Regions from separate parts of the Ruixingdingia sedimenti genome, predicted to be linked through region 2. Evidence: riboswitches for the same ligand, from Rfam matches in the RefSeq annotation. Region 2 holds a riboswitch; the other holds the start of a gene.
What was found. A riboswitch is a leader RNA that binds a small molecule or an ion and turns the genes downstream of it on or off. The one in region 2 is predicted to bind thiamine pyrophosphate.

Region 1: another riboswitch for thiamine pyrophosphate. It lies ahead of thiD (bifunctional hydroxymethylpyrimidine kinase/phosphomethylpyrimidine kinase); the one in region 2 lies ahead of thiB (thiamine ABC transporter substrate binding subunit).

Annotation. Positions count from the first base shown of each region.
Region 1 is NZ_JAVKPH010000008.1:73,679-81,836, reverse strand. Features, by position in the region: gene RGD00_RS09360 (ABC transporter ATP-binding protein) at 1-161, opposite strand, end outside; gene RGD00_RS09355 (TenA family protein) at 161-832, opposite strand; gene RGD00_RS09350 (ABC transporter substrate-binding protein) at 832-1,764, opposite strand; gene RGD00_RS09345 (HesA/MoeB/ThiF family protein) at 1,761-2,744, opposite strand; gene RGD00_RS09340 (thiamine phosphate synthase) at 2,741-3,337, opposite strand; gene RGD00_RS09335 (thiazole synthase) at 3,345-4,118, opposite strand; gene thiS (sulfur carrier protein ThiS) at 4,120-4,317, opposite strand; gene RGD00_RS09325 (FAD-dependent oxidoreductase) at 4,314-5,267, opposite strand; gene thiD (bifunctional hydroxymethylpyrimidine kinase/phosphomethylpyrimidine kinase) at 5,264-6,067, opposite strand; TPP riboswitch at 6,125-6,227, opposite strand; gene metK (methionine adenosyltransferase) at 6,325-7,491, opposite strand; SAM-SAH riboswitch at 7,498-7,547, opposite strand; gene lnt (apolipoprotein N-acyltransferase) at 7,579-8,158, opposite strand, start outside.
Region 2 is NZ_JAVKPH010000010.1:29,308-37,465, reverse strand. Features, by position in the region: gene RGD00_RS10600 (histone deacetylase family protein) at 1-653, opposite strand, end outside; gene RGD00_RS10595 (AMP nucleosidase) at 973-2,448, shown strand; gene RGD00_RS10590 (HU family DNA-binding protein) at 2,605-2,892, shown strand; gene RGD00_RS10585 (DMT family transporter) at 2,972-3,856, shown strand; gene aroC (chorismate synthase) at 4,114-5,214, opposite strand; TPP riboswitch at 5,363-5,461, shown strand; gene thiB (thiamine ABC transporter substrate binding subunit) at 5,496-6,494, shown strand; gene RGD00_RS10570 (ABC transporter permease family protein) at 6,470-8,032, shown strand; gene RGD00_RS10565 (thiamine ABC transporter ATP-binding protein) at 8,019-8,158, shown strand, end outside.

The DNA.
Region 1 (8,158 bases), on a different contig from region 2:
GCGAAACAATGCAGCAGGGTGGACTTGCCGATGCCGGATGGACCCAGAAGGCAGGTCCACCGCCCCGCCCCGGCGGCGAACCGCAGCGGCCCGAGGATCGGCCCCGCAGGCCCCAGAACCCGGCCGTCGAACACCAGCCCCGGCGGGGTCACGGGCTGGATCACGGGCGCAGGCCCATGTCCCAGAACCCGGATTCCAGCCGCGTCGCGGTGGTGAAGCGGCGGCAGATCGCGGGCCAGCGGGGGGTGGCGGCCGGGTCGGGGCCAAGCCGTCGGACGGCGGCGCCGTCGATCAGCGCACCGACCCGGGCGCAGACCTGTTGATAGTCCGCCCCGCCATAGGTCTCGATCCAGCCGCGATAGGGGGTGTCGCCCGCCTCGCGCAGCAGCCGCGCGCCGATTTCGCCGTATCCCAGCACACAGGGCGCCAGCGCCGCCAGCAGGTCGAGGAAATCCCCCGCATGCCCGGCATCCAGCACATAGCGGGTATAGGCGAGGTTCTCCGCCCGCTCTTCCGCCGCGAACAGCGTGGCCTCGTCCAGCCCGGCCTCGGCGCAGGTCTGGATATGCAGGCGCATTTCGCCGTCGATCAGGGCATGGACAGTGGCGGCGCAGATGCGCATTTCCCCTATGGTGTCGGCCTTGGTGACGGCCAGCGCCCAGGCCCGGGCGAAATGCACAAGAAACAGATAGTCCTGCACCAGATAATGCAGGAACGCCGCGCGCGGCAGGCTGCCGTCGGCCAGCCCCTGCACGAAGGGATGCCGGGTATAGGCATCCCACGCAGGCCCGGCGGCGGCGCGCCACAGGGCGAAGGTCCGCCCGTAGCCCATCATCGCGCCCCCGGATCGAATGCCAGTTCGGAAACCGGCCGCACCTGCGGGATTAGGCCCGCCTCTGCCAGAAACGCCTCGAACCGCGCATAGCGCGCGTGGTCCAGCGCCGCGGGACGCAGGGCAAAACGGGGCAGGGTATCGGCCCAGGCGCGGGCGTTCAGGTCGTCATCCAGTTCGGCAGAAGTCGCGGCGAAAACCTCCCAGCTTTCAACGGGATGGTTGATGATGTACTGCACCGCCTGTTCGGTGGCGGCCAGGAAGCGGGCGATCCGGTCGCGGTCCGCCAAGGCGGGGTTGGCGACATAGATCAGTTCGTCATAGGCGGGCACGCCCTCTTCCTCGGGGTAGAAACACCGGCCCTTCACCCCCTCGATCTCCATCTGGTTCAGTTCGAAATTGCGGAAGGCGCCGATGACGGCATCCACCTGCCCCGACATCAGGGCAGGCGACAGCGACCAGTTCACGTTCACCCGTTCGATATCGTCGAACCCCAGACCGGCGGGACGCAGCATGGCGGACAAAAGCGCCTCTTCCACCCCGGCGATGGAAAAGCCGACCTTGCGGCCCCTGAGGTCCGCCAGGTCCTGCACCGGCCCGTCGGCCAGCACCAGCAGGCAGTTCAGCGGCGTCGCCACCAGCGTGCCGACACGGGCCAGCGGCAGCCCCTCGGCTACCTGAAGATGCAGTTGCGGCTGATAGGAGATCGCCAGATCCGCCCGGCCAGCGGCGGCCATCTTGGGCGGGTCGGCGGGGTCGGCGGGGGCGATCAGGTCCACCTCCAGCCCCTGCGCGGCGAAATAGCCCTTTTCCTGCGCGATGATCAGGGGGCCGTGGTCGGGATTCACGAACCAGTCCAGCATCACGGTCATGCGGTCCTGCGCCGCGGCGGGGGTGGCCAGCAGAAGGGCCAGAAAGGCGGCATATCTCATGCGGTGTCTCCGGTCATGTCGCCAAGCGCGACGAGGGTGATTTCGCCGTCCCAGACGGCGGCAAGGCGTTCGGCGGCGGTCCAGGCGCGCAGGCCGGACCGGCAGCACAGCACCGCGCGCTGGCCCGGCACGGGGCGGGGACCGGCGGGGCCGAAGGCGTCGGCGGGCAGGCGCAGGGCGGCGGGATGGGCCAGCGGGCCCTCATCCTCTGCCCGCAGGTCGATGATGAAATCCCCGGGGCGGATCGCGGCGGGGGCGATGAAACGATGCGCGGCGCGGGGTTCCGGCGCGGCGTCGAAGGCGAAACCGCCGAAACGGTGCGCGCGCGCGTCATAGCTGGCGAGGCGGCCGAGGGGCGAGGGCGCAAGCCCCGCCAGCACCTCCAGCGCCATCTGCGCCTGAAGCGCGCCGATCACGCCGACCACCGGGCCCAGAACGCCATCCTCTGCGCAACTGCCCATCCGGGGCGGCAGGTCGGGAAACACCGCGCGCAGCGAGGGCGCACCGCCGCAGAAGCCGCCCGCATATCCCTCCATCCCCACGACCGAGGCGTGGATCAGCGGCACCCCGCGCGCAAGGCACAGGTCCGACAGGATATAGCTGACCGCGAAACTGTCGGCGCAGTCGAGCACCACATCCGCCCCCTCGGCCAATGCGGCGGCATTGTGGGGGTCGAGCATGCCCACCACGGGTTCCACCGCGCAGCCGGGGGCAAGGGCGCGCAGGCTGTCGGCGGCGGCCAGCGCCTTGGGGCGGCCGATGTCGGCCATGCGGAACAGGGTCTGGCGGTGCAGGTTGCCGACCTCTATCCCGTCCGGGTCCACCAACCGGATCGCCCCCACCCCGGCACCCGCCAGATAAGGCAGCACCGGCGCGGCAAGCCCCCCCGCGCCCACCACCAGCACCCGCGCCGCCGCCAGCCGCGCCTGCGCCGCCGGGCCCATCCCGGGCACGGCCATCTGGCGGGCATGGCGGGTCATCGCGTCGCCCCTACCCACTGGCGGATGCGGGCTTCGGGGTCGGGGTTCAGGGTGATGTCGGTGACGACCGAGGCGATGTCGGCCCCGGCGGCGAAAGCCTCTGCCGCCCGCGCGGGGGTCAGACCGCCGATGGCGACAAGGGGAATGCCGCCGATACGGGCCTTCCAGTCCCGCAGCCGGCCCACCCCTTGCCGGTGCCATTTCATCTGCTTGAGGATCGTCGGCCAGACGGGGCCGAGGGCGATATAGTCCGGGGCCAATGCCAAGGCGCGGTCCAGCTCGCCCTCGTCATGCGTCGAGATGCCGAGCCGCAGCCCCGCGCGGCGGATCGCGGGCAGGTCGGCGGTATCCAGATCCTCCTGCCCCAGATGGATCCAGCCGCAGCCGAGGTCCATCGCCTCTTGCCAATGGTCGTTGACCACCAGCACCGCCCCGGCGGCACGGCAGAGATCGCGGGAACGGGCGATTTCTGCCCGCAGCGCATCGCGGGCGGCATCCTTGATGCGCAACTGCACCAGCCGCACGCCAAGGGGCAGCGCGCGGGCCAGCCAGTCGGCAGACTCGAAGATGGGATAGAAACGGTCGAGGCTCATTCCAGCATCACTCCAGCACCGCCAGTCCCAGAACGGGGGTCGAGGGCGCGGCCATGTCGCGCGGCTCCATCGGGTCGGCGCCATGGGCCAGCCGCCCGGCGCGGACGGCGAGCGCGAACGCCTCGGCCATCGCCGCCGGGTCGCCCGCCTTCGCCACGGCGGTGTTCAGCAGCACGGCGTCGAAGCCCAGTTCCATCGCCTGCGCGGCATGGCTCGGCAGGCCCAACCCCGCGTCGATCACCATCGGCACATCGGGGAACTGCGCGCGCAGGGTGCGCAGGGCGTAGGGGTTGGCGAGCCCCCGCCCGGTGCCGATGGGCGCGCCCCAAGGCATCAGCACCCGACAACCCGCATCCAGCAGCCGGCCGGCCAGAACGCCATCCTCGGTCGTATAGGGAAAGACCTTGAAGCCGTCGGCGGCAAGGATCCGCGCCGCCTCCACCAACCCGAAGGGGTCGGGTTGCAGCGTGTCGGGGTGGCCGATGACCTCCAGCTTGATCCAGTCGGTGCCGAAGACTTCCCGCGCCATATGGGCGGTGGTCACGGCATCCCGCACGCTGTGGCAACCGGCGGTGTTGGGCAGGACAGGCACGCCAAGGCCCCGGATCAGGTCGCCGAACGCCCGGCCCGCCCCGCCCGCCGCGCTTTCACGGCGCAGCGAAACGGTGGCCACCCCGGCGCCCGACCGGCGAAAGGCATCGGCCAGCACCTTGGGCGAGGGGTATTGCGCCGTCCCCAGCATCAGGGACGAGGCGATGTCGGTGCCATAGAAAACCGGCATCTCAGCCCCCTTGCCTTGGCGCCAGAACCTCCACCCGGTCGCCTTCGGCCAGTGCCTGCCCGGCCCGCGCCCCGGCGGGGACGAAGGCCCCGTTCACCGCCGTCGCCACCCGCGCGCCGCCGTAACCCAGTTCCGCCAGCGCGCCCGCCAGATCGGGGGCCGTCACCTGCCGGGGTTCGCCGTTCACGATGATGTTCATGTTCCCTCCTGCGTCAGAACCATATCCGCCGCCTGCCGCGCCAGTGCGGGGGCCAGCAGAAAACCGTGCCGATACAATCCGTTGACATGCAGCCGCCCGCCTGCCCGCAGCACACGCGGCATGTTGTCGGGGAAGGCGGGGCGGGCGTCGGCGCCGATTTCCAGCACCTCGGCCTCTGCGAAAGCGGGGTGGATCGCATAGGCCGCGTTCAGCAGTTCCACCACCGCGCGCAGCGTGGCGGGGCCGCGCCCGTCGCCCTCGATCTGCGTGGCGCCAAGCATGTAGACGTCATCCCCCCGCGGCACGAGGTAGAGCGGATGGCGCGGGTGCAGCAGCCGGACGGGGCGGGCAAGGCCAAGGCCCGGCGCGCGCAGGACCGCCATTTCGCCCCTGACCCCGCGCAGGTCCGCCAGCCTGTCGCGGGCGGCGAGGCCGCGGCAGTCGATCACCGTCCCCTCCGGGGCACCTTCGGTCAGGAACGCCACACCCCGCGCCGCCAGCCTGTCGCGCAGGCCGGTCAGCGTGGCGCGCGGGGCCAGATGCGCCTCGGTATCGAAGAACAGCGCGCGGTCGAACCGTTCGGCCAGCGCGGGTTCCAGCCCGGCGATCCCCGCCCGGTCCAGCCAGCGGTGGCCCTGCGTGCGGCGGGCAAAGCGGTCAAGCTCCGCCCGGTCGCGCGACAGCGCCAGCACCAGCGTTCCGGCATCGGTCACATCCGCCCCCGCCGCGCACCACCATGCGGCGGCCGTCCGGCCCAGGTCGACGACCTCGGGTTCGGCCACCTCGCCCTCGCAAAAGGGGGCGAGCATGCCGCCCGCCCACCACGAACAGGCCCCGGGGCCGGGCGCGCCTGCCGGGTCGATCACCGTGACCTGCGCCCCGCGGCAGGCCAGTTCCTGCGCCACGCAAAGGCCCGCAACACCTGCGCCAAGGACGGTGACGCGGGTCATGCCCAGACCTCGTGGAAATGGTGGACGGGGCCGTGGCCCTGCCCGATCTGCAACCCGTCGGCGGCGACGATGGCGCCGTGCAGCCAGCCATGCGCCCGGCGCACCGCCTGTTCCAGCGCCGCGCCCTTGGCCAGTTCCGCCGCGATGGCCGACGACAGCGAACAGCCCGTGCCATGCGTGTTGCGGGTGGCGATGCGGGGGGCGGTGAATTCCGCCGTGCCGCCGGGCGTCACCAGCAGGTCGCGGCAGACCGGCCCCGCCGCATGCCCGCCCTTCATCAGCACCGCCCCGGGGCCGAGCGCCCGCAGCGCATGGCCCTGCAACTCTGCCCCCGCCGCATCGCGCGCGGGCGCAAGGCCCAGAAGCCGCGCGGCCTCCGGCAGGTTGGGGGTCAGCAGGGTGGCGCGGGGCAGCAGATATTCGTGCAGCGCGCCGATGGCCGCATCCGCCAGCAGCGTATCGCCCGATTTCGCCACCATCACGGGATCGAGCACCACCGGGCCCGCGTACCCCGCCAGCGCCTCGGCCACCACCCGGGTGACGGCGGCGGAACCCAGCATCCCGATCTTCACCGCATCCGCGCCGATGTCGTCCAGCACCGATGCGATCTGCGCCCGCACCAGCGCGGGGTCGATGCCCGCCACGGCCTGCACGCCCACCGTATTCTGCGCCGTGATCGCGGTGACGGCGGTCATGGCATAGACGCCAAGCGCGGATGCGGCCTTCAGGTCGGCCTGAATCCCCGCCCCTCCGCCGCTGTCGGACCCCGCAATGATCAGAAGCCTTGCGACCCTTGCCATGTTCCCCTCCGGTTACGGACAACAGGGAAGGGCACGGGGGGCATAAGGGGCGCGAACGCCCGGTCTTGCTCCGTTCCCTACGCCGGTATTGCCCGGATCAGGTTCGATGGGTTGGCGCGATGCCTCTCAGCCCCGGAACGGGGCACCCCAACGGAATGCGCGCAGGGTAGGGCGTTCCGGCGCGGCGGGCAAGCCCCCGGGGTGCAGAATGCGAAAGGGCGCCCCGGGGGGCGCCCTTTGCAGGATATGGGCAGGGGTCAGACGGCTTTTTTCAGCGCCTCGACCAGATCGGTCTTTTCCCAGCTGAAACCGCCGTCCGCCTCCGGCGCGCGGCCGAAATGGCCATAGGCGGCGGTGCGGCTGTAGATCGGCTTGTTGAGCCCCAGATGTTCGCGGATCCCGCGCGGCGTCAGGTCCATCACCTGCATCGCCGCCCGCTCGATCGCCTCTTCCTCCACCCGGCCGGTGCCGTGGGTGTCGACATAGATCGACAGCGGCCGCGCGACGCCGATGGCGTAGGACAGTTGCAGCGTGCAGCGTTCCGCCAGCCCCGCCGCGACCACGTTCTTGGCCAGATAGCGCGCGGCATAGGCGGCCGAGCGGTCCACCTTGGTCGGGTCCTTGCCGGAAAACGCGCCGCCGCCATGCGGGGCGGCCCCGCCATAGGTATCCACGATGATCTTGCGCCCGGTCAGGCCGGCGTCGCCATCCGGCCCGCCGATCACGAAGCAGCCGGTGGGGTTCACATGCCACTCGGTCTTGTCGGTGATCCAGCCCGAGGGCAGCACCTCGCGGATATAGGGCTCCACGATGGCGCGGATGTCGTCTGAACTCTGCCCCTCGTGCGCGTGCTGGTGCGACAGCACGATGGACGTGACCTCGACCGGCTTGCCATCCTCGTACCGCACGGAAAGCTGCGATTTCGCGTCGGGGCGCAGTTCGGGTTCCCTGCCGGATTTGCGCACCTCTGCCAGCCGCCGCAGGATCGCATGGGCGTACTGGATCGGGGCGGGCATCAGTTCCGGCGTTTCGTTCACGGCATAGCCGAACATGATGCCCTGATCGCCCGCACCGTCCCGGTCCACGCCCTGCGCGATATGGGCGGATTGTTCGTGCAGGAAGTTCATCACATGGCAGGTGTTCCAGTGGAACTTTTCCTGTTCGTATCCGATGTCCTTGATGCAGTCGCGGGCGATCTGGCCGATGCGGCCCATATAGTCCTTCAGCCGTTCCTGGTTCGACAGGCCGACTTCGCCGCCAATCACGACAAGGCCCGAGGTCGCGAACGTCTCGCAGGCGACGCGCGCGTTGGGTTCTTCGGTCAGAAGCGCGTCGAGAACCGCATCGGAAATGCGGTCGCACAGCTTGTCGGGGTGCCCCTCCGACACGGATTCGGAGGTAAACACATAGTTCTTGCGCGGCATGGGAAGTGCTCCATTGGGTTGATCCCCGTCACGCCAGGAAGCCGTTGTGACGGTTCGGTGAAGTCTTAGGCCCGCCGCGGGGGCAGGTCAATCGCGCCGCCTGCGGCGAATGGCGGCGAAAAGGGCGACTGTGGCAAGAAGGCCGAAGAACGGCCATTCCCCCGCGCGGGCATAAACGGTGGGCGGCAGCGCGGCGGGCAGGGGCGCATCCAGATGGCCGACCTCGCCCAACCCCATCTGCGCCAGCACGCGGCCGCGCGCATCGACCACCGCCGTCACGCCGGTATTGGCCGCGCGCATCAGCGGCAGCCCCTGTTCCACCGCACGCAGGCGGGCGAGGCTAAGGTGCTGCCACGGCCCCGCCAGATCGCCGAACCAGGCGTCATTCGTCACCTGCAACAGCCAGTCGGCGCGCGGCAGGCGGCGGATGTCCTGAGGAAACACGGCCTCGTAGCAGATCAGCGGCAGCGCCCGGCCAAGGGGGCCGAGGTCGATCAGTTCCGGCCCCGGGCCGGCGGAATAGCCGTGCCCTTCCTGCGCGGCAAAGGCGATGATGCCGAACCAGTCCGCCATCCGGTCGCCGAAGGGGATATATTCGCCGAAGGGCACCAGATGGTGCTTGTCATAGACCGCGCTGATGGCGGGCATCGCGCCGTCGGTCGCCAGC
Region 2 (8,158 bases):
GCCCGCATCGCCGCCCCGCCCGACCCCGGCGGCAAAGGCAGGTTCAGGATCTGCCCATGCGCGCCGCGTTCCCGCGCCGATCCGGTACCGGGATAAAGCGGCATCTGGTGGGAGGAAACGAACAGCACCCGGTCCTCGTTCCACAGCAGGTCCTGCGTGCCGTTGCCGTGGTGCACGTCGAAATCCACGATGGCGACCCGCGACAGCCCGTGATGGTCGAGCGCATGTCTCGCGGCGATGGCGAGGGTGCCGAACAGGCAGAACCCCATCGCCCGTTCCCGTTCGGCATGGTGCCCCGGCGGGCGGCAGGCGACGAAGGCATTGGCCGCGCGGCCCGCCATCACCATGTCCACCGCCGCGACCGCACCCCCAACGGCGCGCAAGGCGGCATCGAGCGAACCCGGCGACAGATGCGTATCGCCATCCAGCGCCGCGAACCCCGCCCGCGGCACCGCGCCCGCCACCCTTTCCCAATGGTCCGCCGGATGACAGCGTAGCACATCCGCCCGCACGCCGAGCGGCGCCTCGTGCCGCGCCACCGCCAGCCCCGCCAGCCCGCGCTCGACCGCCGCCAGCCGCTCCGCCCGCTCGGGATGGCCCGGGGGGGTCAGGTGGCGGGCGCAGTCGCCATGTGAAAACACCGCCGTGACCATGGCCATGCCCCCCTCTTGCTGCCGGCGGCAACCTAGCACCGGCGTGGGGCAGGCGGCAATCGGGCCCGCCCCCGGTGGCAGTGCGGGTGAAGGGCGTAGCGGCGGGGGTTTCACACCCCCGCACCCCCGTGGGATATTTATGGACAGAAAGTGAAGAAGGGTGCGGATAAGTGGCCCGCCTCTTCACTTTCTGTCCCCAAATATCCCGGGGGTCCGGGGGCTGGCCCCCGGCACCGACCTCGCCACAGCCGCAACCATGGCCCCTTGCCAGCCCCCGCCCGCGGTGCCAGCCTTGGGCCGACAACCGCAAGGACAGACCATGACCGCCGATCCCCGCCTTCTGACCCCCGACCCCTGCGCCCCGCAGCTTTTCACCGATGCCGGGGCGGCGGTGGCGGCGCTGGAGGCGCTTTATGCCGGGGCGGTGGGGTTTCTGGCCACGGCCTTCCGCCGTGCGCTGGCAGAGGGGCGGCCCCCCGCCCGGGTGCGCGCCTATTACCCCGAGGTGCGGCTGGCCGTCACCAGCTATCCCCGGATCGACAGCCGGCTGAGCTTCGGCTATGTCACCGAGCCCGGCACCTATGCCACCACCGTCACCCGGCCCGACCTGTTCCGCGCCTATCTGACCCAGCAGATCGAGCTTGTCCTGCGCAACCACGGCGTGCCGGTGCAGGTGGGCTGGTCGGCCACCCCCATCCCGGTGCATTTCGCGCTGGCCGCGGCGGACGACGTGACCGTGCCGCATGACGGGGTGCTCGATTTCACCCTGCGCGATCTGTTCGACGTGCCCGACCTTGCCACCACCGACGACGGCATCGTGAACGGCACGCTGCTGGCATATCCCGACGGGTCCCGCCCGCTGGCCCCGTTCACGGCGCAAAGGGTGGATTATTCGCTGGCGCGGCTGACGCATTACACCGCCACCGCGCCCGAGCATTTCCAGAACCACGTCCTTTTCACCAACTACCAGTTCTACGTCGATGAATTCGAGGCCGTGGCGCGCCGGGCGCTGGCCGATCCCGCCTCGGGTTACACCGCCTTCGTCGCGCCGGGGCATCAGGTGATCACCGATCCGGCCGCGCCGCTGGGGGTGCTGCCGCGGATGCCGCAGATGCCGGCCTATCACCTCGTCCGCCCCGACGGGCAGGGGGTCACGCTGGTCAACATCGGGATCGGCCCCTCCAACGCCAAGACCGCGACCGACCATATCGCCGTGCTGCGCCCGCATGCCTGGCTGATGGTCGGCCATTGCGCGGGGCTGCGCGGGTCGCAGTCGCTCGGCGATTTCGTGCTGGCCCATGCCTATCTGCGCGAGGATCACGTACTGGACGCCGACCTGCCGGTCTGGGTGCCGATCCCGGCACTGGCGGAAATCCAGATCGCCTTGCAGCAGGCGGTGGCAGAGGTCACGCGGCTGGAGGGGTACGAGTTGAAGCGCATCATGCGCACCGGCACGGTGGCCACCATCGACAACCGCAACTGGGAACTGCGCGACCAGTCGGGTCCCGTGGCGCGGCTGTCGCAAAGCCGGGCCATCGCGCTGGACATGGAAAGCGCCACCATCGCCGCCAACGGTTTCCGTTTCCGGGTGCCCTATGGCACGCTTCTGTGCGTTTCCGACAAGCCCCTGCATGGAGAGTTGAAGCTGCCCGGGATGGCGTCGGATTTCTACCGCACGCAGGTGGCGCGGCATCTGCTGATCGGGATCCGCGCGATGGAGCTTTTGCGCGAGATGCCGCTCGAACGCATCCACAGCCGCAAGTTGCGCAGTTTCGAGGAAACCGCCTTCCTCTGACAGGGCCGGTGTGAGGGGCCCGTGACGCGGGGAAAAGCTGCCGATGCTGCGGAATGGGGCTTGATTTGTTGGCCGAAAACTTGTGTAGCGGCGCGACGGCCCTTGAAGGGCGCGCATACGGGCCCGGAAAAACGGGCAGGCACGAGGAGACGGATCATGTCCAAACCGATGACCAAGACCCAGCTGGTGGCCGCGCTGGCCGAGGCGATGGGGGGCGACCGCAAGACCGCTTCGGCGGCGCTGGATGCGCTGGCCGCTGTCGTGACCAAGGAAGTCGCCGCCGGCGGCGCCGTGACCCTGCCGGGCCTGGGCAAGATCGCCTGCCGCGCCCGCCCCGAACGTCAGGTACGCAACCCCGCCACCGGCGAGACGATCAGCAAGCCGGCCGACCGCCAGGTGCGCATCACCGCCGCCAAGGCGCTGAAGGACAGCGTGAACGCCTGAGCGCGCCACGCGCGGGTGCCGGGGGTATTCCCCGGTCCGGGCCGCCCTCGGGCGGCCTTTTGCTTTGACGGGGGCGGGGATGCGCGGGCGGGGTTTCGACATCGGCGCGGTGCTGATCGGGCTGGCCTTCGCGGTCATGTGGTCGTCGGCCTTCACCTCGGCGCGGATGATCGTGGTCGATGCGCCGCCGCTGACGGCGCTGGCGCTGCGGTTTCTGGTGTCGGGCCTGATCGGGGTGGGTCTGGCGCTGGCGCTTGGCCAGCGGTTGCCGCGGGGGCGGGCGCAGTGGCGGGCGGTGGCGCTGTTCGGGGTGATGCAGAACGCCGTCTATCTGGGGCTGAACTTCGTCGCCATGCAGTGGGTGTCGGCCTCGGTCGCCGCCATCGTCGCCTCGACCATGCCGCTGATGGTCGCGCTGGCGGGCTGGCTGGTCTGGCGCGAACGCCTGCCGCCCATGGGCATCGCGGGCCTGTTGGCCGGGTTCGCCGGGGTGGCGGTGGTGATGGCGACGCGGCTTGGCGGCGGGGCCGATCCTTTGGGGATCGCGCTTTGCGTTCTGGGGGCGCTGGCGCTGACGGTGGCGACGCTGGCGCTGCGCGGGGCCTCGGGCGGCGGCGGGGGTCTGCTGATGGTCGTGGGGTTGCAGATGCTGGTCGGGGCGGCGGTCCTGGGGGGCATCGCCGTGGCGGCGGAGCCCTTCGTGGTGGACTGGAGCCTGCAACTGGTGCTGGCCTTCGCCTATACCACGCTTGTGCCGGGGCTGGCGGCGACCTGGGTCTGGTTCGTGCTGGTGGGCCGCATCGGCGCGGTGCGGGCGGCGGCGTTCCACTTCCTCAACCCGGTGTTCGGGGTGCTGATCGCCGCCGCGGTGCTGGCCGAACCGCTCGGCCCGGCCGATCTGGCCGGGGTGGCGATCGCGGCGGCGGGGATCCTGATGGTGCAGTTGTCGCGGGTGCGGGGGTAGGGGCCTCTTCTCCCCTCCCGCTCTGGCTGGCGAAGGCGCGTGCCTTCGCCACCGCGATGTGGTCAGAGTTGCCCCGGCCGGGGGCCCCAAGCCCCCGGCCAGCGCCCGCCCCGCCCATGGCGGGCGCTACTCGCCCGCCGGGGCAGGCGCTGGCCTATCGATTGTTCCCGGCATCTCCGTTTCCAGTGGCGCCGTCGCGCGACGGGCGGGGAAACGCAGTGCGTTTCCTTCTCCCGCCCGGCCTTACCGGGTGCCGCTTAGCCGATCCGCCCCCGCACGCCCCCCGTCTGCCCGCGGTCGCGCAGCAGGTGGTCCAGCAGCACGCAGGCCATCATCGCCTCGGCCACCGGCACGGCGCGGATGCCGACGCAGGGGTCGTGGCGGCCCTTCGTCACCAGATCCACCGCCTCGCCCTTCACGTTGATCGTCCGCCGGGGGGTGAGGATCGAGGACGTGGGCTTGACCGCGAAACGCACCACCACCGGCTGGCCGGTCGAGATCCCGCCCAGAATGCCGCCCGCGTGGTTCGTCGCATATTCCGGCCCGTCCGGGCCCAAACGGATCTCGTCGGCGTTGTCCACGCCGGTCAGGGCGGCGGCGGCCATGCCCTCGCCGATCTCGACCCCCTTGACCGCGTTGATCGACATCATCGCCGCCGCCAGATCGGCATCGAGCTTGCCGTAGATCGGCGCCCCCAACCCCGGGGGCACGCCCGTCGCCACCACCTCGACCACCGCGCCGACCGAATTGCCGGATTTGCGCAGCGCGTCGAGGTCCTCGGCCCAAGCCGCTGCCGTGCCGGGATCGGGGCACCAGAAGGGGTTGCGCCCCACCTCTGCCGGATCGAACCGCGCGCGGTCGATGGCGCGCGCACCCATCTGCACCATATAGCCGGTGATCGCCAGACCCGGCGCCAGCGCCGCCAGCGCCGTCCGCGCGACACCCCCCGCCGCCACCCGCGCCGCGGTTTCCCGCGCGCTGGACCGCCCGCCGCCGCGATGGTCGCGCAGCCCGTATTTCTGGTGATAGGCGATGTCGGCATGGCCGGGGCGGAACGCCTGCGCGATCTCGCCATAATCCTTGGACCGCTGGTCGGTGTTCTCGATCATCAGCTGGATCGGGGTGCCGGTCGTCCGCCCCTCGAACGTGCCCGACAGGATGCGCACCGCGTCCTCCTCGCGCCGCTGGGTGGTGTAGCGGTTCTGCCCCGGTTTGCGCCGGTCGAGCCAGGGCTGGATGTCGGCTTCCGTCAGCGCGATGCCGGGGGGGCAGCCGTCCACCGTGGCGCCGAGCGCGGGCCCATGGCTTTCGCCCCAGGTGGTGACGCGGAAGAGATGGCCGAAGGTGTTGAAGCTCATGTTGACCTCCCGGTTGCGGATGCAGCTTTAGGCCAGTGGGCGGGCGGAATAAACCGGATTCCGGCGGAACAGGCGAAGGGCGGGCCATCGGCGCGAAAGTCTCCCTGCTGCGGGCGGGTGCTTGCGGTGGCTGCGGGGCGCGCTATGCTGGGGCGGCTCGGGGTGCCCTTGGGGGCTGAGACGCGCAGGCGAACCCGTTGAACCTGATCCGGTTAGAACCGGCGGAGGGAAGGCGCAGGTTGATCCTCACCCCGGCCCGCCGTCGCTTGTGGAGGATGCCGATGTACCGCCCTATTCTTTCTACCGGCCTTGCCGCGGGGGTTTCGCTGATGGCGGCGGTGGCCGCCGCGCAGACCCCGGTGCTGACCGTGCTGACCTATGACAGCTTCGTGTCCGACTGGGGCCCCGGCCCGGCGATCGAGGCCGCGTTCGAGGCCGAATGCGGCTGCGACCTGCGGCTGATCGGTGCGGGCGACGGGGCGGCGCTGCTGGCGCGGCTGCGGCTGGAAGGCGCGCGCAGCACGGCGGATGTGGTGCTGGGGCTGGATACGAATCTGGTCGCGGCGGCGGGGGCGACGGGGCTGTTCGCGCCCCATGGCGTCGATGCGCCGACCGACCTGCCGGTGGGCTGGGCCGACCCGCTGTTTCTGCCCTTCGACTGGGGCTGGTTCGGTTTCGTCCACGACCGCACCCGCCTGCCCGACCCGCCGGAAAGTTTCGAGGCGCTGGCGGCGTCCGGCCTCAAGGTGGTGATCCAGGATCCGCGGTCGTCCACCCCCGGGCTGGGCCTGCTGATGTGGGTCCGGGCGGCCTATGGCGACCGGGCGGCCGAGATCTGGCGCGGGCTGTCGGACAACATCCTGACCGTCACCCCCGGCTGGTCGGAATCCTACGACCTGTTCCTGAAGGGCGAGGCCGATATGGTGCTGTCCTACACCACCTCGCCCGCCTATCATCTGATCGCCGAGGGCGACGACAGCAAGGCCGCCGCGCCCTTTGCCGAGGGCCATTATGTGCAGGTCGAGGTCGCGGGCCTGCTGGCGAATGCGCCGCAGCCCGAACTGGCGCGGCGGTTCATGCAATTCGTGCTGTCCGACGCCTTCCAGGCCGCGATCCCGGAAACCAACTGGATGTATCCCGCCCGTACCCCCGCCGGGGGCCTGCCCGCAGGGTTCGACACCCTGCCGCGCCCCGAAGCCACCCTGTTCCTGCCCCCGGCAGAGGCCGAGGCGCTTCGCGCCCCGGCGCTGGAGGAATGGCGCGCGGCGCTGTCGCGGTGAGGGGCCTGCCCGGCGCCGTTGCGGGGCTGGTGCTGGCGGCGCTGATGCTCGGCACGCTCGGGGTGGTGCTGGCGCATGCGGGGGGCATGCGGCTGACGGGGCCGGATTGGGCGGCGGTGCGGTTCACGCTGGTGCAGGCGGCGTTGTCGGCGGCGATTTCCGTCGTGCTGGCGGTGCCGGTGGCCCGGGCGCTGGCGCGGCGGCGGTTCGCCGGGCGGCGGCTGCTGATCGCGGCGCTCGGCGCGCCCTTCCTGATGCCGGTGATCGTGGCGGTGCTGGGCCTGCTGGCGATTTTCGGCCGGGGGGGCGTGCTGAACGCGGGGCTGGCCGCGGTGGGCCTGCCGCCGGTGCAGGTCTATGGCCTGCATGGCGTGGTGCTGGCGCATGTGTTCCTGAACCTGCCGCTGGCGGTCCGCATGGTGTTGCAGGGCTGGCAGGCGATCCCGGCCGAACGGTTCCGCACCGCCGCCGCATTGGGATTCGGCCCGGCAGAGGTCGCGCGGCATCTGGAACGGCCGATGCTGCGCGAGGTGCTGCCGGGCGCGGCGCTGGCGGTGTTCCTGATCTGTCTGGCGAGCTTTGCCGCCGCGCTGATCCTGGGCGGGGGGCCCCGGGCCACCACGGTCGAGGTCGCGATCTATCAGGCCGTGCGGTTCGAGTTCGATCTGTCCCGCGCCGCCGCGCTGGCGGCGGTGCAGTTCGCGCTGTGCGCAGGCGCGGTGCTGCTGGCGGCGCGGGTGGCGGTGCCTGCGGGTTTCGGCGGCGGGCTGGACCGGGCGGTGCAGCGGTGGGATGCGGGCCGGTGGGGGCTGCGGCTGCTGGACGGGGCGGTGATCGCGCTGGCCGCGGCCTTTCTGTTCGCGCCGCTCTTGGCGGTGATCCTGCGCGGCCTGCCCGGTCTGGCGGCCCTACCCGCGCCGGTCTGGGCCGCGGCGGGGCGGTCGGTCGTCATGGCGCTGGTGTCTGCTGCGCTGGTGCTGGCGGGGGCGCTGGCGCTCGGCCAGCTGGCGGTGCGGGGCGGCGTGGCCGGGCGGCTGGCGGAACTGGCGGGGATGCTGCCGCTTGCCGCGTCGTCGCTGGTGCTGGGGGCGGGGCTGTTCATCGCCGTCCTGCCCTTTGCCGCGCCGGAAACGGTGGCGCTGCCCGTCACCGTGCTGGTCAATGCCGCCATGGCGCTGCCCTTTGCCCTGCGCCTGATCCTGCCCGCCCTGCGCGAGGTCGAGGCGACGCAGATGCGGCTGGCGGAATCGCTCGGGATCGGGGGATGGGCGCGGCTGCGGCTGGTGACGCTGCCCCGGCTGCGCCGCCCCCTGGGCTTTGCCGGCGGGGTGGCGGCGGCGCTGGCGATGGGGGATCTGGGCGTGATCGCGCTGTTCGCGGGCGAAGGCAACGCGACGCTGCCGATGCAGGTCTGGCGGCTGATGGGCGCCTTCAGGACAGAGGCGGCAGAGGCCGCGGCGGTGCTGCTGCTGGCGGCGTCGTTCGGGCTGTTCTGGGTCATGGATCGCGGCGGGGGGCGGGACGATGCTGGGGCTTGAAGGGTTGCGGGTCGGCGCGGGCGATTTCGCCCTGACCGCGGACTGGCCGGTGCCCGCGGGCGCGCGGGTGGCGGTGATCGGGCCTTCGGGGGCGGGGAAATCCACGCTGCTGCTGGCGATCGCGGG